4 regions of the Corallincola spongiicola genome follow, and region 4 is predicted to be linked to each of the others. Evidence: predicted binding sites of a transcription regulator. Region 4 holds the regulator's gene; each other region holds the start of a gene.
What was found. The regulator sigma-54, encoded in region 4, starts transcription at its own class of promoters, with help from an activator protein. The targets are predictions, from matches to a motif close to GTTGGCACGNNNNTNGNNT.

Region 1: a site for sigma-54 is predicted at 5,634-5,652, ahead of EXY25_RS10390 (PEP-CTERM sorting domain-containing protein). Genes of this name have one in related genera too.
Region 2: a site for sigma-54 is predicted at 1,633-1,651, ahead of EXY25_RS07875 (superinfection exclusion B family protein). Genes of this name have one in related genera too.
Region 3: a site for sigma-54 is predicted at 1,466-1,484, ahead of EXY25_RS10660 (PEP-CTERM sorting domain-containing protein). Genes of this name have one in related genera too.

Annotation. Positions count from the first base shown of each region.
Region 1 covers NZ_SHLY01000003.1:1,208-9,141, reverse strand. The annotation lists gene imuA (translesion DNA synthesis-associated protein ImuA) at 1-385, opposite strand, end outside; gene EXY25_RS10410 (multiheme c-type cytochrome) at 643-2,106, shown strand; gene EXY25_RS10405 (NapC/NirT family cytochrome c) at 2,177-2,746, shown strand; gene tpx (thiol peroxidase) at 2,818-3,399, opposite strand; gene nhaD (sodium:proton antiporter NhaD) at 4,070-5,446, opposite strand; gene EXY25_RS10390 (PEP-CTERM sorting domain-containing protein) at 5,748-6,719, shown strand; gene EXY25_RS10385 (tetratricopeptide repeat protein) at 6,809-7,934, shown strand, end outside.
Region 2 covers NZ_SHLY01000002.1:471,960-479,893, reverse strand. The annotation lists gene EXY25_RS07890 (MlaD family protein) at 1-218, opposite strand, end outside; gene EXY25_RS07885 (paraquat-inducible protein A) at 211-873, opposite strand; gene EXY25_RS07880 (paraquat-inducible protein A) at 857-1,492, opposite strand; gene EXY25_RS07875 (superinfection exclusion B family protein) at 1,691-2,287, shown strand; gene EXY25_RS07870 (hypothetical protein) at 2,349-3,152, shown strand; gene EXY25_RS07865 (putative bifunctional diguanylate cyclase/phosphodiesterase) at 3,171-5,633, opposite strand; gene EXY25_RS07860 (porin family protein) at 5,654-6,841, opposite strand; gene EXY25_RS07855 (substrate-binding domain-containing protein) at 6,810-7,235, opposite strand; gene EXY25_RS07850 (methyltransferase) at 7,412-7,934, shown strand, end outside.
Region 3 covers NZ_SHLY01000003.1:60,278-68,211, reverse strand. The annotation lists gene EXY25_RS10670 (carbohydrate kinase family protein) at 1-123, shown strand, start outside; gene EXY25_RS10665 (DUF3192 domain-containing protein) at 188-553, opposite strand; gene EXY25_RS10660 (PEP-CTERM sorting domain-containing protein) at 812-1,408, opposite strand; gene EXY25_RS10655 (BUD32 family EKC/KEOPS complex subunit) at 1,693-2,349, shown strand; gene EXY25_RS10650 (efflux RND transporter periplasmic adaptor subunit) at 2,657-3,805, shown strand; gene EXY25_RS10645 (efflux RND transporter permease subunit) at 3,827-6,952, shown strand; gene EXY25_RS10640 (alpha-amylase family glycosyl hydrolase) at 7,067-7,934, shown strand, end outside.
Region 4 covers NZ_SHLY01000004.1:241,145-249,078, forward strand. The annotation lists gene lptB (LPS export ABC transporter ATP-binding protein) at 1-469, shown strand, start outside; gene EXY25_RS13275 (RNA polymerase factor sigma-54) at 559-2,055, shown strand; gene hpf (ribosome hibernation promoting factor) at 2,087-2,374, shown strand; gene ptsN (PTS IIA-like nitrogen regulatory protein PtsN) at 2,383-2,832, shown strand; gene rapZ (RNase adapter RapZ) at 2,829-3,701, shown strand; gene EXY25_RS13295 (HPr family phosphocarrier protein) at 3,707-3,985, shown strand; gene mgtE (magnesium transporter) at 4,082-5,440, shown strand; gene pmbA (metalloprotease PmbA) at 5,502-6,887, opposite strand; gene yjgA (ribosome biogenesis factor YjgA) at 6,980-7,507, shown strand; gene EXY25_RS13315 (Ig-like domain-containing protein) at 7,531-7,934, shown strand, end outside.

The sequences.
Region 1 (7,934 bases), on a different contig from region 4:
CCACACTACATGCCCCGGAGCTCAACGCTTGCTCTGCGCTCCAGAGCTGCGCCGACATATCTTCAACCCCAGCAATCACCAGTTGCTGCTCCACAGGCAAGCAAGCCTGCAGCAACCCTGGCGCATAAGGCACCATAGGCGGAGCGATCCACAACTGGAATTTGTCCACGGATGCCAGCGCTGCCATTGCCGGCAGCAGCAACTGTACTTCGCCGATGCCGAGTCGCGGCAACAGCAGCTCCGTTACTTCCTGACGTCGCCACCCACCATCGAGCGCCTTGTCTAAGACCGCATAACCAGTGGCGAGTGATTCACAAGACGAAACACGTGGCGCGGCGCCCTGCCATAGCAAGCCAGAGTCAAAAAGTGGATCCAATAATGGCATAATCACCTTAAAATATACTGTATATGCATACAGTATATTTTAAGGTGATTGATTCGGCAAATAGCTGCTGGCGGAGGAAAATTGATCTATTACAACTGCACTCATCATTTAAACCCATACAAAGTGAGCTGATTAACATTTATCCAAAATCCATATTTAATATATGGATTTATTGTCTACTATTTGTTCACTTACATATCTGTCGGATACAGATGTTGTTGCCCAACCATCACGGATGCCGAGACGGACAGCAGATCATGAAAAACGGACGAATAGCACTACAGACCACCTTCTTTGCCACGCTGATATTGCTTACCTGCAGCGCCCTCTTTAGCCTGGCTTACGCCGCCCCCAAAGCACAGATGCTGAAACCTTTTGCGTCGCTCAGTGACGAAAGCAAGCAGTGTGCTGCCTGCCATAAAGAGCAAAACCCCGCCCTGTACCAGCAATGGGGGCGATCTAAGCATTATGGTGCCAATATTGGATGTTTTGAGTGTCACCAAGCCGATCCCAATGATGCTGACGCCATCAAGCATGAAGGGTTTGATATTGCAGTGATTGTATCGCCAAAAGATTGCGGGCAGTGCCACAACAAGGAAGTCGAAGAGTTTGCCGCCAGTCATCATGCCAAAGCGGGACAGATCATTGGCTCACTGGATAACTTTCTCGCCGAGGCGGTGGAGGGACAGTTGAGCTTTAACGGCCAATCCCCCGCAGCAGTCAGCGGTTGTTGGCAATGTCACGGTGCCGAAGTCAAAGTATTAGCTAACGGCGACCTTGATCCAACCACCTGGCCCAACACAGGTATTGGCAGACTCAATCCTGATGGCTCAGTTGGTGCTTGTAGCGCCTGCCACCAGCGTCACGAGTTCTCCATGGTTCAGGCCCGTCGCCCTGAAGCCTGCGGAAAGTGTCACCTAGGGCCAGACCATCCGCAAAAAGAGATCTACGAAGAATCCAAGCACGGTATTAATTTCTTTGCCAACGTTGAGCATATGAATCTGGGTTCAGCGAAATGGATAGTTGGCGAAGATTATGATGCAGCCCCCACATGTGCCACTTGCCATATGTCAGCCACTCGCGAGCTACCTTTAACTCATGACGTCGGCGCTCGTATTAGTTGGACATTACGTCCTGCAATTTCGGAAAAAGTCGACGCGAAAGCGATTGCTCAAGGCAAGCAAGTGAAGCCTTGGGAAGAGCGCCGTGCTGATATGAAGAACGTGTGTAGTGCCTGCCACACCAGTGGCTGGATCGAGAACTTCTATACTCAGTTCGATAATTTAGTGGTGCTGTATAACGAGAAGTTCGCCCGTCCGGGTAAATCTATGATGGATCTGCTGACGAAGAATGAGATGTTAACCGAAGTCCAATTCGATGAAGAGATTGAGTGGACCTGGTTCTACCTCTGGCACCATGAAGGTCGCCGCGCTCGCCATGGTGCAGCAATGATGGCACCTGATTACGTGCAGTGGCACGGCATGTTTGAAGTGGCTGAACGCTTCTACGTTGAGATGGTACCTCAATACCTGGAAGTGGTAGAGAAAGCAGAGCATGCAGGCAAGAAAGAACAAGCAGCAGAAGCGCGAAAACTGCTCGACGAGATCTTATCCAGACCTGAACACGCTTGGTTCTCGGGTAAAGAGCCTGCAGATATCAAACAAAAGCGCCAAGAAGCACAGAAGGCTTTTAAACAGCGCTACCAAAGCGAGAGCAAATAAGTAGCACCTAGCATTGCGGATCAGCTTGAATGAAAGCTGATCCGCTTTTTACCTATCAGCAAGGATTTTTATGAACCAGCATAGAAAGCCCAGCCGATTATGGAAGCAAACCCGCAGCCGTTGGCTATTAGGGATCCCTATCGGTGGTTTCATCGCGTTGGTGTTAGGTGCTTTGGGCGTGGTGACCTTTCACGGTGTGATGGACTTCACCAACACGAATGAGTTCTGTTATGGCTGCCATATTGGCCGGGATACCATTGTCGAGGAGTATCAGGCCTCGGTACATTTCAACAATCGCTCAGGTGTCATTGCCACATGCGCCGATTGCCATGTGCCAAAACCCTTTGTCGACAAAATGATTGTCAAAGTCAAAGCCACCGCTGATATCTACTATCAGTTGATGGAAACTGTCACCCTAGAGAATTTTGAACAGGAGCGATTACGCTTAGCCGAGCACGTTTGGCGAGATATGACGGCCAGCAACAGCCGTGAATGCCGCAGTTGTCATACACCTGAAAGATGGGATAGCGAGGCCCAACCGATCCGCGTCAGAACCAATCACCAAAAGATGCTTAGCCAAAATATGAATTGTATCGATTGCCATCAAGGAGTGGCTCATAAACGGCCGGTAATTGAGTAGAAATCAGCGCAGCTGATACACCATAGCGCAACAAAAGGGGTCGATAACGACCCCTTTTGATTTTTGCAAAGCTAGTCCTGATGAAGCTTCTTAACCATCACCAGAGCGGCATCATAGTCAGGGTGTTCACTCACCTCTTTGACCAGCTCCTGATACTGTAGCTTGCCATCCTTATCAATAATTAAGATAGCACGCGCCAGCAAACCCCTATCCTTGATCAACAAACCGTACTGCTCACCAAAGTTGCGCCATACCGCATCGGACAGCACAGGCATTTTGTCGACATTTTCCACTTCACAAAAACGCTTCTGAGCGAATGGCAGGTCCGTAGACAGAGTGATTAAAATCACATCTGCCGGCAGCTTCGCCACCTCACTGTTAAAACGTTTGGTTTGCAAAGAACAAACACCGGTATCAATGCTCGGCACCACAGATAACAGCACAGTTTTGCCCTGGTAGTCACTCAGCAAGATCGGTGCAAACTTGCTATCTACGACTTTAAATTCTGGTGCAGGCTGCCCAACTTCCACACCGGAGCCTAACAGCACCAATGGCTGGCCACCTGCGGTGACCAAGCCCTCACGCTCAGTCAGCTCTGCCCAGGCAGAAAAAGATAAACAGACCGTCAGTATCATAAAGGGAAGTCGAAGCATTGTTTCTCTCTCAGTTAGTTAATTCTTGGCTTGTCTGCATACGCTAGCATAAGTAAACAGATCAATGGCAAGCATAACTAAATCCGCTAAACAGCTGAGTGGCAAGTTGTTGCGACAGCTATTAGGAGAGGGTTACGTAACAAAACGATCGCCGCTTATCACACAAAGTACTGGTGCCTAGAGGAGGTAAACTTGCAGCGGAATTGGTCGCAGGCTTGCCCTGCCCCCAGATAACTTTGAGGAATACACCAAGCGCTTGAATGAAGCAACTAAGCCATTGGTGAAGATAGATTTGCAGCACAAGCTCAGAGCAAAGCCGCTAGCGGCCTTACTCTTTTTTATCGGTTTAATCTATTTAGATTTAACAAATAATCACTAACATCAAGGCAACAACACCGCAAATAACAGCGGCAATATTAGCCAACGGGTAGCGCTTTTCTTCAGGGGTCAAATGGAAAAAAGTCATACATCACCTCTTACGTCAAACCACAAGAGGCATCCATGCAATGAAATAGATCGGCCTGTCCTTACCGTTCTGAACATAACGGCGCTTGCCGATCAGAATTTTATATTAACAAGCTTTTAACGTTCAGTGCCGCGAAGCGGATCACGGCATAACCACTAAATTTTTAGAGCCCTCACCAGCTATTAAGTTCCTGCTACACCGCACTCAACCATTAACCAGATAGTGGGTAGCCACCGCGGCTGCATAGCCAAGTAAGATTGCCCATGACCAACGCAGATGCCCTAAGAAACTATAATGGCCTTTCCCAATGCCCATTAACGCTACACCAGCAGCAGAGCCTATCGACATCACACTACCACCGATCCCCGCGCACAGGGTGATCAGTAGCCATTGGAAATCATTCATTTCAGGGTTCATCTGCAGGATCGCAAACATCACAGGAATATTGTCAATCACAGCAGAGATCAGGCCAGCAACAACATTGGCTGTGCCAGCGCCATAGCCGAGATAAAGTGCGTCAGAAACCCAAGCCAGATAACCGATGAAGCTAAGTGCCCCCAAACAATACATCACCCCAAAAAAGAACATTAAAGTGTCCCATTCCGCCTCAGGTAACTCTGAGAACAGGTTATGCTCACGATCGGGGTCTGATAGTGGCAGGCGGCGACTACGTAGAAATATGGCCAGCATCAAAATTGACAACCCGGTCATCATTCCTAGATAGGGCGGTAGCCCCAACAGCTGTTCAAAAACCACAGCCAGTACGATGGTGACAAGGAACAAACCACAATACATCCTGCCATGGCGTTTCAACACCACCTTCTCTCTGCTGATGGCGGGGGCGCCGCAAGGCAAAAACAGCGTCAAAATCACCGCTGGCAACAGGAAGCTCACCAGTGAGGGCAAAAAGATCTGCAAAAAACCAACAAACTCAATCTTGCCAGCCTGCCAAACCATTAAGGTGGTGATATCTCCAAACGGAGAAAATGCGCCGCCCGCATTGCAGGCAACAACAGTATTAATGCAGCCCAAAGAGGTAAACTTAGGTGAATCTTTTCCCACCGCTATCACCACGGAGCCGATCACCAAGGCCGTCGTTAAATTATCGGCCAGTGCCGACATAAAGAACGCAATACTACCGGTTAGCCAAAATAGACCTTTATAGCCATAACCTCGACTCACTAACCCACTTTTCAGTAGTTCGAACAGTCCACGCCCTTCAATCTGCTTGATATAGATTAGCGCCACCATAAGAAATAGAAAGAGTTCGGCAAATTCATCAAGGTTATTCGTTACCGCCAAACGGATCTCTGCATGGGGAACATCATGCTGATATGCGATCACGGCAGCTAACATCCACAACAATCCCGCACTGAAGATCATCGGCTTGCTTTTACTGATGCCAGTTTGCTGTTCAAAGAACACCAATAGATAGGCAGTGAAAAAGATCAACAACATCAGTAAGGCCAAAGGGCCGGACATCATGCTGTCCGCACCAACAAACGCAGAAAAATCACTGGCAAGAACAACACCAGCAAGCAAAACCATCACCGCACCTAACCAGCGCCAATAACGAAACATGTCGGGCTCCAAACAGTGTTAAATCTTTAGGTTACTGCCTCATAAAGCTAAGTACTTACTATTCCTGTAGGACCTATTAAAGCTATACCCAAGAGTTACAAAGCGATCGGTGTCTAATTATTTTACAGGACATATATATATAAGTTTTTGTTGTAACCCACCAGGGTGATTTTTAAGCAAAAATCTATCTGGCAAACATATTGCTTTGCTATCAATGACAGCGATGCATATGCCGTGTTATGCCGTCGCTAAAACACCAAGCTGTATATGGAAATTTGCAATATTATTAAGGAATCACACGATGAAAACCGCAAAGCAACTCCTAAAAGTGAGTGCTGTTGTTGCTTCTTTAGCTGTATCAGGGATGGCATCAGCTTCACTTACGACCTTTCAAACATTTACTGGTAATTATGGCGTATCGTCCGATGGTTGGGGCGGTACGAGCCAATCCGGCACTATTTCAGCCTCTGTCCCTGCAGGCGCTACAGTAGTTGCCGCATATCTCTATTCAGCAATGTATAGCTCCCCCACTGCAATGGCGGATGTCAAATTTGGTGACACAACCATCAACAACTGGGATCAAGAGTACGTTAATCCCATTCCACCATCACTGCCTAATTATTTCCGTACCGGTCGCAAAGATGTGACGGCACTGGTTAAACCGACAATCGATGGTGGCCCAGGCGGCGTTTATGACTTTAGCCTTCAGGAATCCGATAGCAGAACAGACGGTGAAGCATTGATCGTTGTTTATGAGATGGCGGGACTAGAGCTATCAACAGTTGCGATCTTGGATGGTGGCGCAGCACTAGACGGAGATACTACTCAGGTGAATTTCTCTGATCCGGTAGATACCACAGATCCCGCATTCTTTGCTGAAATGCGGCTCGGCATCAGCTTTAGCTGTTGTAACCAGAAGTCTAATGTCGATGTTAATGGTCAACTATTAACCAACAACGCAGGTAACTGGGATGATGGTGAAGTACAAGATAACGGCTCATTAATCACCATGGGTGGTTATGATGACGATCTGCTTAACCCTAATGATTATGGTGAAGATGACGAACGCTATAACTTAGTACCGTTCATTAACGATGGTGATTCCAATATTACCGTCGATACAGATAATCCATCCAATGATGACAACATCTTTGTTGCCTTATTCCACGTAAAAGGTGAAGCAACATTTACCCAAGATGTACCTGCGCCAGCACCATTAGCGCTATTGGGGTTATCACTGTGTGGTTTATTTGCACGTAGTCGCCGTAAGTAATTGCTGCGCTAAAACTGAGAGCGGCGGGGATCTTTCCCGCCGTTTTTTATTCTAGAATGTTAGTTCGGTTAAGCGTAAAGGAATTACAGATGAGCCGTTTACTACTAACGATGGCACGTGTAACAGTGCTCAGTGTAGGCCTGTGCAGTCTTGTTATTGCAGCCCCTATCAATCTGACAGAAACTAAATCTCAGCAATATTTGGAGCAGGCTTTTACCGGCGCCAATGAAATGGGGATGGTTGATTTAGGAACAGGCAAAGGCGTCAACGATCTTAGCTGGCTAAATCAAGTTGTCGCTGAAGGGCTTTACTCTCAAACCTCTAGAAACCAGATACTGACACTAATATCCAACCAAGATTATCTGGATGCAGAAACAGCTGCTCGCAAGTGGATTGCCGAGCGCCCAGCGGATCTGACCGGACACCAGTTATTTATCTTAGCTCTACTCGGGCAAGGTAAAGACCAAGCCCTAAGTGCTCACCTGATCGAGCTAAAGAAACTCGCACCAAACTTACATGACACTACCGCATTCTTGGCAGCGACAGGCTACGCAAAGAAACGGCAGTTTTATCAAGCTCTGGAGCTCCTTAACTCTCCACTAACTGGCAGTTCAGCACAAACCTTAAAAGGCCAAATCTTATTCCAACAAGGTCGAGTCGATGAGGCGACGAAAGCATTAAAGATCGCATTGACCACCAAACCCGATAACTTGGGCGCAACGGTGTTGGTCACCAAGTTAAGCTTAGCCACCAGTCAACTGCATGACGCCAAGCGGTATGCTCAAATTTGGCAGAAGCTTGCCCCCGAAGATGTTGGACCATCTATGGTACTCAGCGCGGTTGCGATGATAGATAACCAACCCAGTACCGCCAAGAAAGCCATTACAGAGACCCTCACTCGCCACCCCGAAAACTATGTCGCAATGCTCGACTTAGCATTGATAGCTTGGCGTGAAGGCGATCTAAAGACAGCTAATTCACAGCTAGAAAAGCTGAAGGCTGTAGATAGTCGTGAACCGTTACAGCTCGCTAGCCTGATGTTACTTAATTCTGATAACGAGAGTGATAAGAAAAAGTTAGCATCAACAGTAGCAAAGCTTATCGAAATAGATCCAAACGACCCAATGCACCAACTGTTACGGATTGCGGTGCAGGCGACGGTCTCAGAAACAGATCTGTTACCACTATCGAATCTTTATATCGATTTGAAAGATA
Region 2 (7,934 bases), on a different contig from region 4:
ACTTCGGTTTTACCTTTGACAATCCCTTCACCCGTATCAAAAGCAATATTAACTGGCAGCTTAGCTTCGGTAATACTTTTGTAGACCAACCAACCGCCAATGGCCAACGCCAATAGTGGCAACAGCCAGACCATAGGGATACCTTTCCGCTTCTCAACTAACGCTTCGGCGATATCGTCGGAATTGCTTTGGTCGTTATTACTTTCAACGTCACTCATTGCGATTCTCTTCCTGATCCCAAATCAATCGGCTGTCAAAACTTTCAGCCGCAAAAATTGTAATCACCACCGCCAAACAAAATGCGGTAGCGCCATGGCCAGCTTCAATCGTCGCCAGCGCCCCTAAATTAACTAATGCAACTAGAATGGCGATAACAAACACGTCTAACATCGACCATTTGCCAATAAATTCAACCATCCGATACAACACGGTTCGCTGCCGAGGGCTGCTATTCCAGCCAAACTGCACCGACAAGCAAAGTATCCAGATCCCCAACAACTTCATCACGGGCACCGCCACCGAAGCGATAAACACCACTAACGCGATGGGGTACATCTCATAATGGATCAAAGCGATAACACCGGACATGATGGTGTCTGACTGCCCCTTGCCGAAACTGATAATGGTCATAATAGGCAGAATGTTGGCAGGTATCAGACACAGCGCTGCGGTGATAGACAAAGCCCAGGTACGCGCTAAAGAATTAGGTTTGCGAGGATGCATCTTGGCCCCGCAGCGACCACAACGCTGCGTTGCGTAAGCTTGTTTGATATCCCAGCGATTCAATTTATGACAATCGTGACACAACACCAATCCACGATGAATAGCCCTTCCACTGGCCGCTGGCGTTTCTGGATCAGTGTTTGGTTTCATCAACGATCTCCCATACTTCATGTGGATCAAAACTCGCGGCAGCGTAGGTTGAACAAAACAGCAAGCCACCGAAGCAGTAAAGCCCACCGTTGACCACTAAATCAGCCAGATCGACCAGTTTCACAATCGAAACCAAAATGCCGAACATATACACTTCCAACATGCCCCAACTGCGGATCTTCTGATAAACCTTGACTGCGCTGACCACAAATCCCATACCTCGTCGCAGTTTCGCCAGCACAGTAATGCTTAACAACAAACTCAACTCCAACAGCGGCACAATAAAAGCGGTGAGCACCACCATAAAGGCAACCCAGAAATACTCCGCTTGCCACATCAATTTGGCGCCTTGCAATACGGTTGTACTCTGCCCCATGTCGCCAATATTGATCGCCATAATAGGCAGCAGATTGGCAGGAATAAATAACAAAAGCGCAGCGAGGGAAGCGGCAAGGGTTTTGCCTAAGGCATCATAGCGAGTGTCAACTATCACATAACCACAGCAGGGACACTTAAGACGATAGCCAACCCGTTCATGGGGAAGATTGACTAATAGGTCACATTCGTGACACGCAGTGAGATGGCCATGTTCGGGCAAGGATTTTGTACTATGCGACACCGACGGCCCGCCTCAATTGCTGCCTGCCATACGCAAGCTATTAATCTTAAACAGACTATAGATAATAATCTTTATCTAGCTCAAGCACTATCTGTCAATTCGGGAGCATGATCTTACTTAGCAGTTAATTAACTAATTTTTTGGGCACGAAGCTTGCTTATCCAGAAGAGTGTCATCACTTTGACGGAATTGAATATCATGTCGCAACTAAGCTGGAATCAAATACTACAACCAAGAAAGCTATTGGTTTGGATCTGGGCACTATGCGCCTTAATGTTGTTTAGCCCAGCACGTATCATCGAGCGTTTTGGGTTGACCGAAATTATCCAAGAGATCTCTCCCATGTTGGGGATCGCTTTCTTTCTGGTGTCAGCAATTTTCATCTGCGAGACCGCCTCGGAAAGTTTTTCTTGGGTGCTCAACCGCCGACGTCGCCAAGAGATGAAGCAAGCGATCGACGAAAAAGTGACAATGTTAGATCACCAAGAGCGAGCTATCCTGCGAGAGTTTTTTATTCAACGTCGCAGCACCATTACGCTACCAGACCATGAGCCGGCGGTAAGAGCTCTACTCGAAGCGCATGTACTGCTGCGGAATCCAGCACCGGATGAGAAAGAAACCGATGCCTATAAAGGTTTCGCACTTCATCAATGGGCACGTCCGAAGCTGACCAGCCGCGTATTGCAGCTACCTGTCGGCGATATGACCGAAGAGCAAATTCGTTACCTGAAACAAACTCGTCCAGCATTTGTGATTAAAGATATGCGCATGCGACGTCGAAGAATTGCGGCCTGATTGAGTGGCCCAGACAATAGCCAAGTGCAGATGACAGCGCTATATTTGGCAGACTAGGTTCATGATGAGAAACAAACCATTGTCGCCAACGGCTAAATCGACTCCTCAGGGTCTGACACTAAAGCAGATCACGCAACAAAAATACAAAGCGACCTGGGGAGATGTACCTCCCCTTTTCCAAAAGATTGCCTCGGCAGCGGCAGATCTAGACGGCATGTTCAAACAGGGCTTTGATCATGCCCTTAAGCATATTTTAAATCGTCGACATTGGAATTCAGAGCTACTCACAGATCCTGCCACCAGACAACTACACAAGCCCCGCTTGGCGGTCTATCAACTGTTTACTGATTGGGGCTTTGAAGTTCACTGCTTTCCCTACCTTGGCGACAACGAAATAGACGAATATCAGCGCCTAAATCCCAAGATGGAGTTTAGCTTGTGGGATCCAGCCAACATGCGTCGCTTGATCCATGTTCGCCATCTTAAAGAGTTTATTGAGTATGCCCACAGAACAGGCGACCGCAACGATAAAGCCTTGCTTGCATTTACCAACGCGGCAGTAAACAGGGTAATGCGCCACTTATCAGAACAGATAAGGATCACCAAGGTTGGAGGGCTATCAATCCCCAAATACCTCAAGCTAGTGGTCGAGCAGAAAGGGGATTATCTTTTGGATGATTTGCCGCCCCACGTCAGTAAACGACTAGGAAGTGACACCTTGTACCTATTGCGGCAAGCGGAAAAAAGAAAAGTGCGTGAGCAGCAACAAGCTCAAATAGAGCAAGCACATGGATCAGAAGCGCCAGTTAGCACAGAAACAACAGAAGAAACAGAGAACCCCACTAACGACAATGACATCTCCTAAAACCATAACGACGCGCAATCAGCCAAGCCAACGGCCGTCGATCAGATGCTTATCAATTGCGATCATCAACTGCAACTCATCGATTGGCCGACATATAAAGTAGCCCTGCCCATAGCCGCAGCCTCTTTCCGCCAGAAAGTCGATATGACTATGTTTCTCAATCCCCTCTGCCACGACATCCATATGCATATTTTTCGCCATCGCCAAAATAGTTTGTACTAATTGCCGATCCGTTTCATCGTTGTCCAGATCCATCACAAAAGAGCGATCAATCTTCAGAATGTTTACTGGTAAGCGACGCAAATACTCTAGTGAAGAGTAGCCCGTACCGAAGTCATCAATCGCCAGGGAGACCCCGCGCTTTCTCAGCTCCTGCATCTGGGTCAGCACTTTATCGATATCCCCAATCAAGGTATTTTCAGTCAGTTCCAGTTCAATCTGCGCTTCTTTCAAACCATATCTGGCCAGGTTATCTGAAATAAAGGCCCCCAATTTTTCATCATCAAACTGATGCGAGGTTAAATTGATAGCGATCTTAATATCGGGAAGTCCCTGCAGTTTTAGCTGTTGCAGGATCGCCATACTGTGCTCGATGGTCCAATAACCCACAGCGACAATATGCTCACTGTTCTCCAGTTGCGGAATAAACTCATCGGGAAATACCAGACCTTTTTCTGGATGACGCCAACGGATCAAGGCTTCAAAACCCACCAACTTTCGACCGGTCAAGGCAATTTGTGGCTGCAAAAACAGGCAAAACTCTTTCTCTTGTACAGCACGTCGCAGCTCCGACTCCATCGCCAAACGCTTATAAGCATCTGCAGCCATGACCGGATCAAAAAAGCGATATTGGTTCTTACCATTCGACTTGGCTTGATAAAGCGCGGTATCAGCCTGGCGCATTAACTCCTCAGCCGTTAGCTGCCCGGAATCAGCCAATGCAATGCCTAAGCTGCCGTTAATCACCAGCGTCTCGTTACGTAAATTAACCGGCTCTCTTATTACCTCTCGGATCTGTTGTAACTGGCGAGTCAGCTGCTCATCGTCTTGCAGTTTAAGCAGCAGGGTGAATTCATCATCACCAAAACGACCCAAAAACACGGTCTCACGAGCGAGGTGCTCAAAGCGCTGCAGGCGTTGAGCGATATCTTTCAACAGCTCATCCCCGGCATCATGACCCAAAGTGTCATTGATCCGTTTGAACTCATCGAGATCAATAAGCACCACAGCTAACTGTTGATAATCAGTGCCGATATTGAGTACGTCGTCTCGCAGCGTTTGCAACAGTAAGTGTCGATTAGGTAACCCAGTGAGCTCATCGTACATCGCCATCCGTTCAAGCTGATGAGTTCGTTTTTCTACTTTGTGCCCAAGGCTTTCAAGTTGTTCGTTAAGGGTTTCAGCGGCACTTTCTAATACTGTAAATTCATCACGATAAAGCCTAAGCCGGCGAGTCAGTAACGCCCGCACCTGTTCAAACTTTTGCTCGGCAACCATCGGCATCATCTTTGCCAGCACGTTGGTTCTGGCCACGACATGTGAAATAGGGATCAAGCCCAGCAGCAAACCACCCAACATCACCATGGCAGAAAGCAGTACGCTGTTATCGCGAAAACGTTCAATCTCCGCTTTCTGCTCAGAAATATCGTCAATCAGGATAAGATAGCCATCATTTAGATGCGCCACCTTGTCACTGATTTTGACCGCAGACAGCCGAATATTATCTTCTGCGACAGCAGTAATACCGCCCTCAAACAACCTATCTAATGGTACCTTTGCCGCAGTCTCTTCCAGTATGGGCAGAAAGCGATCCTTCGAAGAAAGTGAAGATATACCGACATTCCAACCATTCAAATAGGGGAGCTGATCCTGCGCAGTTGCTTGTCGCTGAGTGACGATGGCAACGTCAATCCGGTGTGAGTGACGCAGGGCGATCACCAGATCCATCAGTGACAAAGACACCACCAGCGCACCAATGCCTTGCTTGCCTAAATTCACTGGTACGCCGATGTAATAGACGCAGCGCTGAGCACAACCGATGCGAGAGACATAGTCAACTTTCACCATAATCTCTTCTAGCCAGATCCAAGGAGGGGGCTGCGAGACATCGCCCCAGCTTCCCCATTGCTCACGGTTAGCGCCAAACAACCAAGCGGACTCTAGACGCCAAATCAACTGATTGGCCGCCCAATAGTCGTCAACGGCCTGCAGTAGCAGCTGTTTACCCTGATCTGTACTCAACATATCCAGATCAGGTTCTCCAAGCACAATGTCGCTAAATTCGATCAGCCGATCACCCATCATCTCGGACAATGTCAGAAAAGTCTTTTGCTGCGCGATATTTGAATTGACCAACTGAGTTTCCAGCTGATCTTCCATACGAGAAATAGATAACAGGTGCAGGCTAACCACCAACACCGTAAGTAAAAAAACGAGACCGACAGAGAACTGCCAGCGAATACTGATGAATCGACGTTGCATACTCTTCCTAGTCGACACAGTTAAAAGCTATAGGAAACCTGTATAGCAAACAGATTCCAATATTTCTGATCATGGGTAACCACATCAGGGTAGAGATGAGGCGGTAGCCAGGCAGAGCCATCTACATAGTGATACTCACCGCGCACCAACCAATCTTCAGCTACCTCATAGGTTAGCCCGACAGTCCAATCCTTGCTGTACATAAAATAACTCGGCGCACCAGTGGCTTGCTCAAAGTCACTGCCATCACGATCATCTTTGTTTAAGTATTTCGCATCGTAACGCCCCAACAAGGTCAACTCAGGGGTGAGGAAATAGCGCAACTGCAGATAGTAACCATCACTGTGAGAACGGTCGCGAAACCCCGGATAGTAGAGACCATAAAGCTTGAATTGATCGTCAATATACTCAAAGGTCGCTTCCCAAGTCGCTGCACTATAACGTAGCGACGCGATTGACTCCCAAACGTAGGTTTGTCCGGAAAATGCTTGCGAACCATCGTCCGCATGAAAATCAAGATTGGAGCGGAGGACACTCAGCCCAGCCGTCCAAGCTCCGTCAGCGGTAGTGAAATAGCCGGAGCCCTGCACCACCCAGTCTTCCTGATATTTACCGCTTGACTCAGAACCAAGCACCCACTTTTCCATATCATCGTGAATATCTGTGGCACCACCACTGAACTGCCATTCGAAACTTCCCGCTTCGAGTTGATGAAAACCAAGCAGGGACAAGCCATCGGTATTTAAAGTTTGATCGCGGTACATATCCCAGTAGATAGACTGAGGTAAAAATATGCTCGGTTGTGCCGCAGGCACGTCACGACTGTCCCGATAGAGGCCATGTTGGTTTTTATACCGGCCTAATTGCAGATGAACCTCATCGTCCTCTCCGCGATAAGCTAATCGATCCAACAGAAAATAGTCTAAACGCACCCCTTCCGGATAGCGGTTACCGCCATTGAGATAAACCACCTGACCGGCCACACGCCAATTGTTATCAATTTGCCAGGACGCATTGACGCCAATCTCGGTTTGGCGTTCTGACCAACCGTTGTCATCTTCGACAAAACCGTTGTCGTCGGTATACACCGCCCCTTGCGAGAAAAAGCCATGGGTCTGCACTCTGTCTAACCAATCATTTTCCGCCGATGCGAACGATGAGTACAACGCAGTCAGGCTAATCAATAAGGATAATTTTGACACTGTCATCCACGTCCTCCTTCTTGATATAGCCAATAGCACCAGGGGTCGTTGCGACTGCGTCGCGCAGCTCTTCTGACGTCGCCATCTGCTTGGGCGCCTGACCAAAGCCTGAATAAACAAGTCGATTCCAAGATCGCTCCAATTGATAGCTGAACAACTCCAGATAGCTGCGACAGAATGTTTCATGAAGACGATTTTGTTTTGGCAACACGTAAACTGCGATCATCTGCCCTTCGGACCAGGCAGTCAGTCGCATGGAAAAAATGGATTTAAGTTCTTTAACGGTCAGCGCGTCAGTTTGTACGGATGGATGAGCCACAACAGCAATATCAGTCGCCCACGCTGTGGTGGGAACACAGAGCGATAGCAATAAGATAAATGGAAGCATCAATCCTTTCATCACCGTCCTTGGCTATGGCAGCCACAATCAAGACAAAGGGGAGCACACTTACTTAGATAATATCTCTATATTAGTTATCAACACCTTAACCGCCAACTATTGGCTTAATGTAGATCACAATTTGCAGATCTAGCAGACATTAGCGACAATCCCTAGCGCTTAAGCAGGAGCCCAACATGTCGTCGTTGTCACCAATCAGTGAGATAGTAATGCGTAATCTGGCGCAGCTAACTAAAGCGCCCTTATTATTCATCAACCCCCCTGCAGACAATTTATCGTTTGAACTCAAACAAGCTGATATTGCTGCCCATTTTTTCACCACTGACTTGATCACCGCGAAGCGGCTCGAAACCAATGGCGCGGACGTTAGCTTCGGCGATACGCCAGCCAATGACTGCCATCCTTGGTCACAGGCCATCCTATGCTGGCCAAAAGCCAAAGCGCATGCTGAATTACTGCTTACCCAAACACTCCCTCTGCTAGCTGATGGCGCAGAGCTTTGGCTCGTTGGTGAAAATAGAGGTGGCATTAATAGTGCCGCAAAAGTGTTAAAAAGCCTCGGCTATAGGTGTCACAAGAGTGACAGCGCAAGACGCTGCTCTCTATTTTTCAGCAACATCACCTCCACCGCAAAAAGCAGCTCTTATCAATTCCAATATTTTTCCGTGCCTTTTCAGCAACAATCGTTCGATTGCGCCA
Region 3 (7,934 bases), on a different contig from region 4:
AATCCCTATCAGGCACTGCAACAAGCGGTGCGCTTTGCGTCTTGGAAGATTGGCGAGAAAGGAGCGGCAGAAGGTTTTCTTAACGCCAAACAGCTGGATGAACTGAGTCAGACGACTCGTTAACTATTGTCATTGCAAAGTAATAGGGCGCAGCTGCGCCCTATAGACTGCCACCCTGATCGCTCTGTTAGATCTGCGCTACCGCACTGTCGCCCCAACCAATCAACTGGCCATTTTTGAACACTAGCGGCGTGCATTCATCTTTGCTGGTGATACCATCTTTTTGCTGGCGCTGAGTGCGGTAATATAACAAGCGATAGTTGTCATCGCCCTTCACCAGCTTCTCATCAAAATCAGCGGTACCCATGGTTATCTGCGCTTGATCCAGCGCCACACCCACTTCCATTTTTTCCAATTTCTGGCGGTTCATCCGCTCCCGATCTTCCCAGTCAGAACTCCAGCTGGTGCGATCACCGTCACCGCCAATGGCGATAACACAGCCGGTTAATGTCAATGGTAATGCCAATGCAAGTAGCAAGCAGGTCTTCTTCATACAACTATCCCTTAGTAGGTTTAACTATTCCAGACTGTAGACTGCAAGGGGTAAGCCAGAAGTATAACAGATTGATTTTTATGAACTATTCAATGAAGAAGTAGAGATTTGAATTTAGATTGTGATGGTATAGACCACTATATTGTCTAATTGACCAACTTATTGTTAGTAAGTTGATGCAAATAAAAAGCGCCTCGACGTCAGATTATCGAAGCGCTCATTACTCACCTTTATATCGCGACACAAAGGCTATACCACTTATTTGGCGTGGCGACGACCAGCAAAGCCCAGCAAACCTAAACCTAGCAGTGCTAGCGTTGCAGGCACAGGAACGGCTGCTTGATTAAATGTGAAGTCGTCCATCGCAAAGTGAGTACCAGATCCGGATAGCTGACCATTCTGCACACCACCAAAAGAACGGAACTTTAATTCATCAATACCAAAAAAGTTGAAATCAAACCATGTGGGACCAAATGTATCGACTTCCACAATCGATTGATATTGCTGCACACCCGCTAACAAGCCCGTCACCTCGATGTTCAAGCCATCGTTCCAGGCAGCAGTGAGGTAACTACCATTAAAATCAAAGACGCCGTCTGCAACCGAGACATCATTTGCAAAGCCGTTTAAAGCAACATATTCACCAGACACAGTACCGGTCTTATAACCACTCTGCGTATAGCTCGGGGTATGCAAAATGTAGAAATCAGAACTCCAGTTCAGGCCACCATAATTGGTTCCTGAAAGCTCAGTGAACCCAGTATCAGTCGTGAGATCATCGAAAGATAAAACACCCGCTTGCGCCGTGACGGACATCGATGCGGCTAAACCCGCAATTAACATCAATTTTTTCATTTACTTCTTCCCCATGCTTTCATTTTTTATTAGAAATTTTGTTTGAAACAGGACCTTTAGCAAAACACGAGCCAATATCAATAACCACTTGAATACGAATAATAATCAATGCATTAGCATCAGAAAATAGTACAAGTCTGTTAAATTATTCGACGCCACAGCAGTAGTGGACTGTTTTAAAATGCTATAGCTGCTCTCTAAACCCACTCGCTTTGACTTCAGACAAACCATTTCCGTGCTTTGACCATAAAATCAACGTCATGTGCATATAAAGTAGGCAAATTATGGGTATTTCTGGACAGCTCGTGGGCACTTCGATAGACACCGAGCAAGGATTACTGACACTCAGCGCATTTCTCGGCCGAGGTAAATCAGCCTACTCCTATTTAGCCACCAACAACGGCTGCAATTACGTGGTTAAAATGATGCACGACGAACCGTGTCCCTATTATGATTTTGGCAATCAAAACAAAGTCACGGTTGAACTGAATGCCTATCACACCCTAGACCGCCTGGGCATACCCGTACCTAAGTTACTCAGTCACGATGAACAGCGTGGATTTTTGGTCAAGTCATACATTGAAGGCGTATTAGCAAACGACCTTATTGCAGATGGCAATGTCGAAACAGTGTTGCCACAGCTCTATCAGATCTCAAAAATCGCCCAACATGCAGGCCTGAATCTGGACTACTTTCCAGCCAATTTTGTCTGCGCCGACAACCAGCTATTCTACGTCGATTATGAGCACAACCCTTATGATTCTGCCTGGGATCTGCACAATTGGGGGATCTATTACTGGGCAAATAGCGCGGGTATGGCTGACTACCAACGCACCGGCGATATTCTGAACTTAAATCAAACGTTGGATTCAGGCATTCCCATCAAAGCACCGCTGCAAAGTCGAGTGAACAGTTGGCAGCAACGCTATCAACACGGCTAGCGTGACATCGCAGCATCAGTTCACATCAGACAACACGCCGATTTTCTAACGAGCACAGTCTAAATCTAGTGGAAGCTCGATAAGCGACTTGATTCATTAATGAATTTATCAAATTCATGGTTTTTCATAGAGAATATCGTCTATCCTTAAAGCCAGAAAAAATGCGCTGATTCATAAAGTTAGCCACCGTCTTGCAGCATCAGCTCATGGCTAGAATCATCATGATGGGATGTTAAACAACATTTCCGAAATAGACCTCACCATTATCATCTGGGTAATGACATTTAGACGTAATTTGAGATTCAATATGAACAAAGTACACGGAACATTGCACTGGAAACTTTGTATAGTAGGACTCTTGCTAGCTACGGGATGCGACAATAAACAAGCCCCTCCTCCCCCACCGAAACCCAGTGTCATCGTGGTTGAAGCCAGTGTTGAATCCATTACACCTAACAGTGAGTTTGTTGGTCGTACCCAAGCCAATGAAGACACCACCATCAACGCTCGTGTCTCTGGGCTACTGCTACGAAGAGTGTTTCAAGAAGGTGCCGATGTCGCCAAAGGTGATCTGCTGTTTGAAATTGACCCTGACACTTACGCCACCGAAGTTGCTCAAGCGGAGGCTCGGTTACAGCAAGCCGTTGCGGCAAAAAAGGTTGCCTTCAGCAATTACAATCGCGGCACTGAGATCTTCGCTGCTGGCGTCATCAGTGCCAAAGAGATGGATGAACTGACCGGCTACAAGCTAGATACCGAAGCGGAAGTTTCACGGGCCAAAGCGGCATTAAAAGCCGCTAAGCTCAATCTCAGTTATACCAAAATTGTCGCGCCGATCAGTGGCCGAATGAGCCGCTCGAAAGTATCCGAAGGCGATCTCATCTCCCCCGAACGCTCACTCGCAACCCTGGTCAATTTAGATCCTATTGAAGTCAACTTTCAGGCCAGTGAGAAGGTTATCGCCAAGTACCGCAATGACGGTGGTGATAATGGCGAGTCAGCGATAAAGGCATCTGACCTAGTCATCGAGATGCGGCTGCCCAATGGCGAGATGTACGAACAGACGGGTCAGATCGATTTTGTCGATAACCGCGTTGACCCCACCACAGGCACCGTCACCGTCCGAGCGCTGTTTGCTAACCCCAGCAAAGCGTTACTGCCCGGCATGTTCGTCACTGCAATTGTCAATGTGCCAGAGCAAGTTGAGGCACTACTGATACCCCAGGTCGCTATCCAGGAAGATCAATTGGGCCGCTTTGTTCTGGTCGTTAACAGCGACAATAAGGTGGAAAAACGGCAAGTGGAAATGTCCGGGCGCTACGGCGTTAAATGGCGCGTGGAGTCAGGTCTCAAAGCCGGTGAAAAGATCATCATCGAAGGGCTGCAAAAAGTGCGTCCAGGGTTAGAGGTTGAAACCCAAATGGCAGAAGCCACACCATTCGAAAATCAAGGCTGATTTTAGGCAGGGAACATACTTATGATCAGTCAGGTTTTTATTAATCGTCCTAAATTCGCCTTTGTTATTGCCATCGTTTTGACCCTCTCAGGGCTGCTGTCGATGTTGGTGCTACCGATCTCCGAATTCCCCGATCTGGCGCCCCCCAGCGTGAATGTCAGTACCTCTTATGCCGGTGCCAGTGCTGAAACCGTCAAGGACACCATCGCCAAGGTAATTGAAGCCGAGGTTAACGGCGTGGAAGGGATGATCTACATGGAATCCCGCTCCGCCAATGATGGCAGTTACAATCTCACGGTCACTTTTGAAGTGGGTACCGATGCTGATATGGCGCAGGTCAACGTCAGCAACCGGGTACAGATCGCCACCGCTCGCTTACCTGAAGAGGTCAAACGGGAAGGGGTGAAGGTAGAGAAGCAAAGTCCTAACCTGCTGATGGCTGTCAGCCTGTTCTCGCCGGATGATCGCTATGACAACCTGTTTATCAACAACTACATGGCGATCAATGTTAAGGACAACTTAGCTCGGGTTCCTGGCGTGTCTAAGGCCGACATCATTGGCTCGATGGATTACGCTATTCGCATCTGGCTCAACCCAGACCGCATGGCGGGCTTAGCCATTACCGTCAATGATGTGCGGGAATCTTTGCAAGAACAAAATGTTCAGGTACCCGCAGGACGCATCGGCGCACCGCCCGCCAGTGGCGATCAGAAGTTTCAATATACGTTGCAAGCCAAAGGCCGCCTCACCGATGTCGAAGAGTTTCGAGAGATCGTGCTGCGCGCCAATGAAGATGGCAGCAGCGTCAGGCTCAAAGATATCGCCCGGATCGAGTTAGGCGCACAAAGCTACGACGCAGAAGCACTGCTCGACGGCCGCCCCTCTTCGTTGATCTTTATTAACCAAGCATCCGACGCCAATGCCCTTGAGGTGGCGAAAGGTGTTCGTGCCGAAATGGCCAGGCTAAAGCAGAACTTTCCGGAAGGGCTAGACTGGGGCGTTTACTATGACACCACCAGTTTTGTTGAGGTATCCATTGAAGAGATGATCGTCACCCTGCTGCAAGCCCTTGGTTTGGTGGTGTTGGTGGTCTATCTGTTTCTACAAAACATCAGACAAACCTTGATCCCGGCGATTGCGATTCCGGTCTCCTTAATTGGCACCTTTGCTTTTCTATTGGCAACGGGCATGACCATCAACACGGTGACGCTGTTCGCATTAATCCTTGCCATCGGCATCGTGGTGGATGACGCCATCATCGTGGTGGAAAACGTCACCCGCTTAATGGAAGAACAAGGAATGTCAGCGCGGGATGCCACCATTGAATCAATGAAGCAGGTCACCGGTCCGGTGATCGCCACCACCTTGGTACTGTTGGCAGTATTCGCCCCCACTGCGGTGATGCCTGGGATCACCGGCAAAATGTATGCACAGTTCTCCGTGACCATCTGCATTGCGGTACTTATCTCATCGGTGAACGCACTCTCCCTGAGTCCAGCACTGTGCGCCGTGATGTTGAAAGCACCAAAGCAGCATGACAAAGGCTTTCACGCCTGGTTCAACACACAGTTTAATCGCCTTACCAGTGGCTACAGCGGTTGGGTCGCCTCGTTGGTGCGCAAGTCGCTATTGGTCGGCGTGGTCTACCTCGTGATCATCGCCAGTATCGGCGGTTTAAGCCAAGTCCTGCCCACCAGCTTTGTTCCCACCGAGGACAAAAAAGCGTTCTTTGTGGATATCCAGTTACCTGATGGCTCCTCACTGAATCGCAGCAAAGTGGTGGTTGAGCAGATGATCGCTGCGGTTAAAGAGGAACCCGGGGTTGAAAAGGTGATATCGGTGAGTGGCTACAGCATCGTCTCCCAAGCGGTATCGTCCAATGCAGGGCTGTTGATTGTGACATTGGCTGACTGGGATGAACGTGAAGATCCCGCTCTCACCGAGGCGGCCATCGTACGCAAAGTACAAGGCAAGCTAGCAACCTTTCCACAAGCCAGAGCGTTCGCATTCTCCTTACCTCCCCTGCCCGGCGTAGGTAATGTTGGTGGCGTTGAGTTCTTTCTACAAGACACCCAAGGGCGCCCGACAGAAGAGATAGCAGCCACCATGGGCGGCATGATCTTGAATGCCAATGAGCGCCCAGAAATCGCTGGCGCTTTCAGTAACTTCCGTGCCGATGTGCCACAGTTGTTTGTCGATGTAGACAGGCCAAAAGCCAAAGTACAGGGGATCTCGCTGACCGAGATATTTTCGACCCTACAAACCATGTTGGGCTCCTCCTACGTCAACGACTTTAATCTATACGGCAAAGTATTCCGGGTGATGATGCAGGCAGAAACCGAATATCGCGATGAAGAATCCGATTTGATCCGGTTTTATGTGCGCACCCAAAGCGGTGAAATGGTGCCACTGAGTACTTTAATCACCACCAGTCCGATTCTGGGGCCGGAATATGTGCAGCAATTCAACCTGTACAGCGCCACCAAGATCAACGCTTTCCCCATGCCAGGGGTAGCCAGTGGCGACGTGATCAAAGCGATTCAAGAGGTTGCGCAAACCCTGCCCGCTGGCTACACCACCAGCTGGAGTGGGCAAACCTATCAAGAGATCAAAGCCGGCAGTTTGGCACCCCTGATCTTCACGCTGGCACTGCTATTCACTTACCTGTTTTTGGTGGCGCAGTATGAGAGCTGGACCATTCCTGTGGCGGTTATGTTGGCAGTACCAATTGCGGTGTTTGGTGCATTCGCGATGGTGCTGGCGTTGGGCGGCGAGATAAATCTCTACACCCAAATTGGCTTAGTACTATTGATCGGTTTGGCGAGTAAAAACGCCATTCTCGTGGTGGAGTTTGCCAAGCAACTCCGCGAGGAAGGCAAATCCATTCTTGAAGCCGCAGAAACCGCAGCCCGGCTCAGATTCAGAGCCGTGTTAATGACCGCGTTCTCTTTTGTCTTAGGCATACTGCCGCTGGTCGTCGCAACGGGTGCAGGTGCAGCCAGTCGACGTTCATTGGGTAACGCCGTCATGGGCGGCATGTTAATGGCCACCATTGTCGGCACCCTGCTGGTACCGGCGTTCTACGTCATCATGCAAAGCATGCGCGAGAAAGTGAAAAACAAACCCGCAGCCAACTCAACCGAGTAGGTTGAAATTCCACCCCTAGGGTGGATTTAGCCACTACCTTAAAGTGGTTAAATCCTTAGTCATTATCTTAAAGAGCAAATCCGCTCAATAAGCAAATGACCTAGGGAAGTGGAGATGAACAAAGCGAACATAGGTGGCATCCTGTTAATCAGCACGCTGCTATCCGCCTGCGGCGGCAGTAGCAGTGGCTCAACAGCCGGAGGCGGCACCACCACGCCACCGGCGCCTACTTACCAAGCCTATCCGTGCGATGCAGATCTTTACGAACAGGCCAACCGCCTGCGTATCTATCAGGTGATGACGGAAGCGTTTATCGATGGTAATACCAACCTAGGTTACGGCATCGGTTACGGCCCCAGCCCGCACGAAGGCGACATTCAGGGCATTATCGACTCACTGGATTACATTCAATCCTTAGGAATGAATGCGATCTGGCTAACCCCCATATTTGAATCCATTCCACTGTCCAGCCAAGACGACTCTGTCACCCGACTTGATGCTACCGGCTATTTCGCCACTAACTATTTCGCCATCGACCCCAATTTTGGCGATTTAGAAGATGCCCGTAACCTGGTTGACGAAGCCCACGCCCGTGGCATCTATGTGTTCTTTGATGGTGTGTTTGGCCATCATAAAACCAACGCTCCTGGCTACGCCTCGCCCAGCGGCTTAACCCTGTCGGGACAAGGCCAAAGTTACAACGGCCTAGCCAGCACACAGCTCAGTGTGTTTCCAACCGATCTCGACTTCGTCAAAGAAGTGGCGAGTTACTGGATTGAAGAACTGAAAATTGATGGCTGGCGTCTAGACGTGGCTAACGAAGTTCCCGTCGGCGCTTGGGGCGAAATACGCCAACTGGTCGAGCAAACAAGCCAGTCCGTCGAGTATCAAATGGATGGCGATACCGTCAATCCACTAGGCTACATGGTGGCCGAGATCTTTGATGGCAGCGGCCAATTCGTCAGGGATCTGGGCTATGGAG
Region 4 (7,934 bases):
GTCCTCCATTTTTCGTAAGCTCAGTGTCGCTGACAACATCATGGCAGTACTGCAAACCCGTCCAGAGTTAAGCCGGTTACAGCGCACGGAAACCTTGGAACATCTGCTAGAAGAGTTTAGCATCACTCACATAAGAGATAGCTTAGGTATGTCACTGTCAGGTGGTGAACGCCGTCGAGTAGAGATAGCCAGAGCGCTGGCTGTGGAACCTAGGTTCGTGCTGCTGGATGAGCCTTTCGCTGGCGTAGACCCTATCTCAGTCACAGATATAAAAAAGATTATTCAACACCTTAGAGACCGTGGTCTCGGTGTATTGATCACTGATCATAACGTGCGAGAAACACTCGATGTGTGCGAATATGCTTATATCGTTAGCCACGGAGAGTTAATCGCCGAAGGAAAACCGGAACAAGTGTTAGCCGACCAAAAGGTACGAGACGTATATCTCGGGGAACAATTCCGGCTATAGTGTAAGTAACCAGCGTTGATACATCGGGCTCTTTTGAGTGCCGATTAACGATGACAGCAACAGCATTATTTTAAATGTCACGGAAGTAGATGAAACCGTCATTACAGTTACGTTTAGGTCAGCAACTCACCATGACGCCGCAATTGCAGCAAGCAATCCGGCTATTGCAATTGTCGACGCTCGACCTTCAGCAAGAGATCCAAGAAGCGCTGGATAATAATCCGCTACTCGAGCAAAACGAAGCGGAAGAAACCAGTGAGCAAGTTAATGGTGAAAGCCATACCGCGACTGACAAGCTGGAACAAACCACGGCTAATGCTGAAAATAATCAGTCGGAAGAGCGCGAAGATGCAGCCATGGAAACATCTGAGGCGCTCAACCAACAACAAATCAATGAAGAACTGCCTACCGATACAACCTGGGATGACCACCTTTCAGCAGCGCCCGTTTCAGGTTCCTCGTTCAGTGATGACGCCGACTTTACCTATCAAGGCGAAACCACAGAGTCGTTGCAAGATCATCTGGAATGGCAGATGCAATTAACCCCGTTCACAGATGTCGACAGAGCCATTGCGACATCGATAATCGATGGGATTGATGAATCGGGTTACCTGACGGTCACCGCCGACGATATTCTTACTTCTTTAGGGCAGGAAGATATCGAACTTGATGAAGTAGAAGCGGTCATTAAGCGAGTACAACTGTTCGATCCCATTGGCGTAGGTGCCCGCACATTGCAGGAGTGTCTGCTGGTACAACTCAATCAGTTTGCCAAAGAGACACCTTGGCTAAAAGAGTGCCGCCAGGTTATTGGCCAGTATATTGACCTGCTAGCCAGCCGGGATTATCGCCAATTGATGCGCAAGACCAAACTGAAAGAAGACCAGCTCCGTGAAGTTCTGCGGGTGATCCAATCGTTGAATCCGCGTCCCGGCAGCGCAGTGATCAGCGGTGATGAGCAATATGTGATCCCCGATGTGTCGGTAATGAAAAAAGCTGGACGTTGGGTGGTTGAGCTAAACCCCGACTCGGTACCCAAGCTGAAAGTGAATCAGCAATACGCAGCGATGAGCCGGACGGTAAAGAACACCACTGACAGTCAATATATACGCTCCCACCTGCAGGAAGCGAAGTGGTTTATCAAAAGTCTGGAAAGTCGTAACGACACCCTACTCAAGGTCGCCAACTGTATTGTACAGTTCCAACGCGACTTCTTTGAGTACGGCGATGAAGCGATGAAGCCAATGGTACTCAATGATATTGCCTTAGCGGTTGATATGCACGAGTCCACCATCTCTCGAGTAACCACACAAAAATATATGCATACCCCGCGGGGTATTTTCGAACTCAAGTATTTCTTCTCCAGTCATGTCAGTACTGAAAGTGGCGGAGAATGTTCTTCAACGGCAATTAGAGCGTTAATCAAGAAACTTGTGGCGGCAGAAATCCCTAATAAGCCTTTGTCAGATAGCAAGATTGCTGACCTACTGGCAGATCAGGGAATTCAGGTAGCGCGGAGAACCATTGCGAAGTATCGGGAATCCTTGTCTATTCCACCGTCAAATCAGCGAAAAAGCTTGCTATAGCAGGCAATAAAACTAAATAAGGATGAGGTCTATGCAAATCAATCTTACCGGCCATCATGTAGAAGTAACAGACTCTCTGCGAGAGTATGTCGACGGAAAATTTAGTAAATTAGAGCGCCACTTTGACCACATCAACAATGTCCACGTGATCCTCAATGTTGAGAAATTAACCCAAAAAGCCGAAGCCACACTGCACCTAAATGGTGGAGAGATCTTTGCGAATGCAGAGCATCGTGATATGTATGCAGCTATTGACTCGTTGATCGATAAACTCGATCGGCAAGTAATAAAACACAAAGAAAAGCTAAACGCTCACTAGAGATGTCTATGGATATATCATCCATACTTAGCCTGGACTGCACCCGAAGTGCAGTCCATGGTTCAAGTAAGAAACGAATATTAGAAATGGCCAGTGAATTGGCAGCCAAACACTTGCCAGAACATGGCCACAAAGCCATTTTCGAAAGTATTCTAGAACGTGAAAAGAAAGGCAGTACCGGTATAGGTAACGGCATTGCCATTCCCCACGGTAGGATCACTAACGCCAATAAAGCAGTCGCCGTGTTATTGCAGTGCGATGAGCCTATCGCCTTTGATGCAATTGATAACAAACCGGTGGATCTGATTTTCGCCCTCTTGGTTCCAGAACAGAGTTGTCAGGAACATCTGAAGACCTTGTCGGCTATCGCCGCCAAACTGTCAGATAAACAAGTCCTCAAACAGCTCCGCTGTGCCGCTAACGATCAACAATTATACGAAATCATCACCGATTCATGACCAGCACTGACGTGGCCGCAAAACCCAAACTAACAATTGTCAGTGGCCGCTCAGGCTCAGGCAAAAGTGTTGCGCTTCGCGTACTGGAGGATTTAGGTCACTACTGTGTCGACAACCTGCCGGTAGCCATGCTACCGACACTGGTTGCTCAGGTAAGTGGACACTATAGCGATATCGCCGTCAGCATTGACGTCAGAAACCTGCCCGAAGATCCACATACGCTGGAAACAATTCTCGACCTTTTATGTCAGCAATGCCGCTGTACGGTTCTGTTTATGGACGCGCAGCAAAGTGCATTGATCCAGCGCTTTAGCGAAACTCGACGGCTTCACCCACTCTCCAAACATGGTGTATCTCTGGAGCAAGCGATTGAAGCAGAGCAGCGCTTACTTGAACCGCTTATCTCCCGTGCCGATCTTCAGATAGACAGCTCTCAGCTGTCGATACATCAGCTCAGCGATCTGGTACGAGAACGGTTACTAGGCAATGCTGATCGCCATCTGGTTTTAGTATTTGAGTCCTTTGGCTTTAAATACGGTATTCCGCAAGATGCTGATTATGTGTTTGATGCACGATTCTTACCCAACCCCCATTGGGAACCAGAACTACGCCCCATGACCGGATTAGATGCTCCTGTTGAGCAGTTTTTTAGCCGCCAACCTATCGTGGCCAAATTCATCTGGCAGATAAACAACTTACTCAATACCTGGTTGCCACATCTGGAACTGAACAATCGAAGCTATGTAACCGTCGCTATCGGTTGCACCGGTGGACAACACCGTTCTGTGTTCATTGCCGAAACATTGGCAAAACAGTTCAAAGAGTTACGTAACGAAATTCAGATCCGTCACCGAGAACTAGGTCATTAGTCTTTATGACACAACGCATTGAAAAGAAACTACTGATAAAAAACAAACTGGGTTTGCATGCCCGTGCAGCAACCAAGTTAGTCATGCTGGTCAACAAATTTGATGCCGAAGTGATGATTGAGCATCAAGGAAAATCCGCTTCCGCCGCCAGTGTCATGGGACTGCTGATGATGGAAACCTGCATGGGGCAAGAGATCCAGGTCGTTGCCGAAGGGGATGAAGCACAGCAGGCACTGGATGCCGTTGAGTCCCTGATCAATGACAGATTCGACGAAAACGAATAATCCTCACCTGTTAAAGAAAAATTCTCTCTATTTTTCTGGTTGTTACGATACAATTCCGCTATCGAACTTTTTTAATCGATTGGAGGGCTTAAGGCGATGGCTGAAACTTTAGAGCAAGACCTTACCCAACAAAAATTAAAAGAGGTAAAAAATGCCCTCGATAGCGGCATGTTTATCCATGTTCGCCGCATTTTGCAGGAGATGGATCCTTCTGATGTCGCCCTTCTGTTTGAGTCTACCCCCACTAAGGGCCGTGCAGTCCTATGGCAGCTGGTCGATCCTGATCTGCATGGCGAGATCCTCGAAGAGCTGTCGGAAGATGTAAAAGACAGCATTATCCGCTTAATGGACCCGGAACTGGTCGCAGCGGCCACCGAAGGGATGGATACCGATGACTTAGCCAACCTGTTACGTGGTCTCCCAGACAGCGTCTATCGCGAGATTTTGGCACAAATGGACGCGCAGGACAGGCACAGGGTTGAAGCCGCCCTCTCCTATCCTGAAGAGACCGCTGGCGCGATCATGAATACGGATACTGTCACTCTGCGCCCTGATGTCACTGTCGATGTGATATTGCGTTACCTGCGTTTGAAAGGCGAACTGCCAGAGGCCACCGATAACCTCTATGTGGTTAATCTTCGAGACGAGTTACTTGGGCAAGTTTCACTTACCACCTTAGTTACCGCCAACCCCAGCGCCACCATTGCCGATGTGATGGACACGGGGGCAGAAAAGATCCCTGCAGACATGGAGGAAACGGAAGTTGCCCAGATGTTTGAACGTTACAACTGGATCTCCGCGCCCGTGGTTGATGACCGAGGAGTCCTGCTGGGCCGTATCACTATTGATGATGTCGTCGACATTATCCGCGAGGACGCCGAACACTCGATGATGAGCATGGCGGGTCTGGATGATGAAGAAGATACCTTTGCCCCAGTTCTCAAAAGTACCAAACGACGCACAGTATGGCTGGGGATCAACCTCCTGACCGCACTCATGGCGGCCTTTGTCAGTAACCTGTTTGAAGACACCTTAGCGCAGATGGCCACATTGGCCGTATTGATGACCATCGTTCCCAGCATGGGCGGGATCGCCGGCAGTCAGACCCTAACACTGGTGATCCGCGGCATGGCATTAGGCCACATTGGTGACAGCAACTCGCGCTGGCTGCTAGGCAAAGAAGCATTAATCGGGCTGTTAAATGGTCTGATCTGGGCACTATTGATCGCCGCAGTAGTCGCAGTATGGAAACAGGATATTAGAGTCGGGGCGGTGATCGCGTTTGCCATGTTGGTGAATATGGTTTGTGCTGGAGCCAGTGGTGTAATGATCCCACTGCTAATGAAGCGAATGAATATCGATCCTGCACTGGCCGGTGGCGTGGTGCTCACCACCATTACCGATGTTGTCGGTCTGTTCGCTTTCTTGGGTGTGGCCACCTGGTTATTGCTCTAGCCGCTAGACGCAGAGTTACCGACAAAGGCTGCTGCCAACAGCCTTTGTCATGCATAGCCGATTAGTTACCCGCTACCCGCATGTTCTCCAGCAGAATAGAGCCTGAGTGCATCGCGCCGCGATAATCGACATCGTTACCCACTGCGACGATCTGTTGGAACATATCTTTAAGATTTCCAGCGATAGTGATCTCTTCCACCGGGAACTGGATCTCACCATTTTCGACCCAAAAGCCAGCGGCACCACGGGAGTAATCACCAGTCACTATGTTGACGCCCTGCCCCATCACTTCTGTCACCAACAAGCCTTTGCCCATCTTTTGCAACAACGCTTTTTGATCACCATCGGTACTGGCCACTTGCCAATTGTGGATCCCGCCAGCATGGCCGGTCGACGCCATTCCCATTTTGCGAGCCGCATAGCTGGTCAACAGATAGCTCTGCAATACACCGTCACTGATGATATCGCGTTCAACAGTGGCAACCCCCTCCGAATCAAATGGGCTGCTACCAAGTGCCCTTGGCAAATGCGGACGTTCGGTGATATTGAAAAACTCAGGGAATATCTTCTCGCCCAGCTGATCCAGCAGGAAGCTGGATTGACGATAAAGGTTACTGCCAGATATAGCGGCTACCAGATGACTGACAAAGCCACCCGCCATCTCGGGCGAAAACAATACAGGCACACTGCAGGTATCCAGTTTGCGGCCACCAAGGCGCTCGACGGTCTTGCGGGCGGCTTCCTCACCAACCTTTTCTGCACTCCATAACGCTGCCGGATCTCGGGCGACAGAATAACCATAATCTCGCTGCATCTGTTCGCCTTCAGAGCCGATCACCACACAGCTCAAGCTATGTCGCGAGCTTCGATAGCCATGCAGAAAGCCATGGCTATTTCCGTAAACCCGGGTGCCATTGTGCGTACCAAAAGTGGCACCATCACTATTGACGATGCGAGGGTCATGGGCCAGAGCAACCGCTTCTGCACGGCTTGCCACCGCAATCGCATGTTCCACATCCATCGCTTGTGGGTGATAGAGATCCAGGTCCGGTACCTCTGTCGCTAACCAGCTTTTCTCAGCAGGACCATTACAGGGGTCTTCAGACGTATGACTTGCGATATGAACGGCTGCTTTCACCGCCTGAGACAACGCCTCTTTACTGAGATCGGAGGTAGATGCAGATCCTTTCTGATGCCCCATATAGACACTGATCCCGAGCGCACCATCCTGGTTAAACTCCAGCGTATCAACCTCACCTTTGCGCATCGACACCGACAACCCCTGTTGACGGCTGATAGCCACTTCGGCACCACTCACGCCTTCAGACTTAGCCAACGCCAAAGCATCTTCCACGGCTTGCTTTAATATGGGTAACTGCTGTTCAAATTCGTCCTGCTGCACAAAAATTCCACCATCTGAGGTATCGTTAACCTCATAATACTGCAATCGGCCTCAACTCTCAGCTTCTGACTGGATAGATCAGTGATCCATGTGGTATAGGTTACTCATCTTCCTTAAAAAAACAGTTCAATATCTTCATGGGTAAGACCTCAGACAAAAATCAGCCAGACGAAGAGCTGATCTCAAAATCTCAGCAGAAGCGAGAAATGCTTGCTTTACAAAAACTGGGAGAACAGCTGACCACGTTAAAGCCAGCTGATTTAGCCAAAATCCCATTAGAAGAGTCACTGGCTGATGCAGTGAAACTGGCTGTACGGATCCGCAACACTCGAGAGGGCTATCGCCGCCAGCTGCAACTGATTGGTAAGCTGATGCGCCATGCCGATGCCGACGCGATCCGCCAAGCGATCGAACAACTGAACAGTGTCCATCAGCAGGGAAATGCGCTCTTTCATCGCCTGGAAAAGTGGCGTGACGAGTTAATTTCCGGTAGCGATGAAACCATTAACCAATGGATGGCTGACTATCCACTCAGCGATCGGCAACGACTGCGCCAGTTCGTTAGACAAGCAAAGAAAGAACAACAACAAAATAAACCACCGAAATCAGCCAGAGAACTCTTCCGCTATCTGCGGGAGCTGGCCGAAGCGAGTGAAGATAAATAACAATCAAATAAGGCCCGGGCAATATGATAAGCAAAGCACTTTCCCGTTACCTGTTTACTCTGTGTACCCTACTTTCTTTAGTCGCCTGCAATGGCAGCTCCGGCGATGGCGACTTTAACGAATTCAACCAGCTTGAGTTAACCCTCAGGAACAGTGAAGGTGATAGCACAAATACTCTGACCGCTGGCGAAACCGCTTGGCTTGAAGCGAAAGTGGTCGATGTGTATGGCGAAGGGATCGACGGCCAGATCGTCGATTTCAGCAGTTCGTTAGGCTCTCTCAGCGCCAGCTCAGCCCTCACCGACGGTGGCGGAAAAGCCAGGGTGCAATTGCTAACCACCGGCGTCACCGGGGCCGGCACTCTCACCGCGAGCACCACACTGGAGTCCGTTGATGGCAGCAGCGAAGAGACCCTTACTGCATCAAG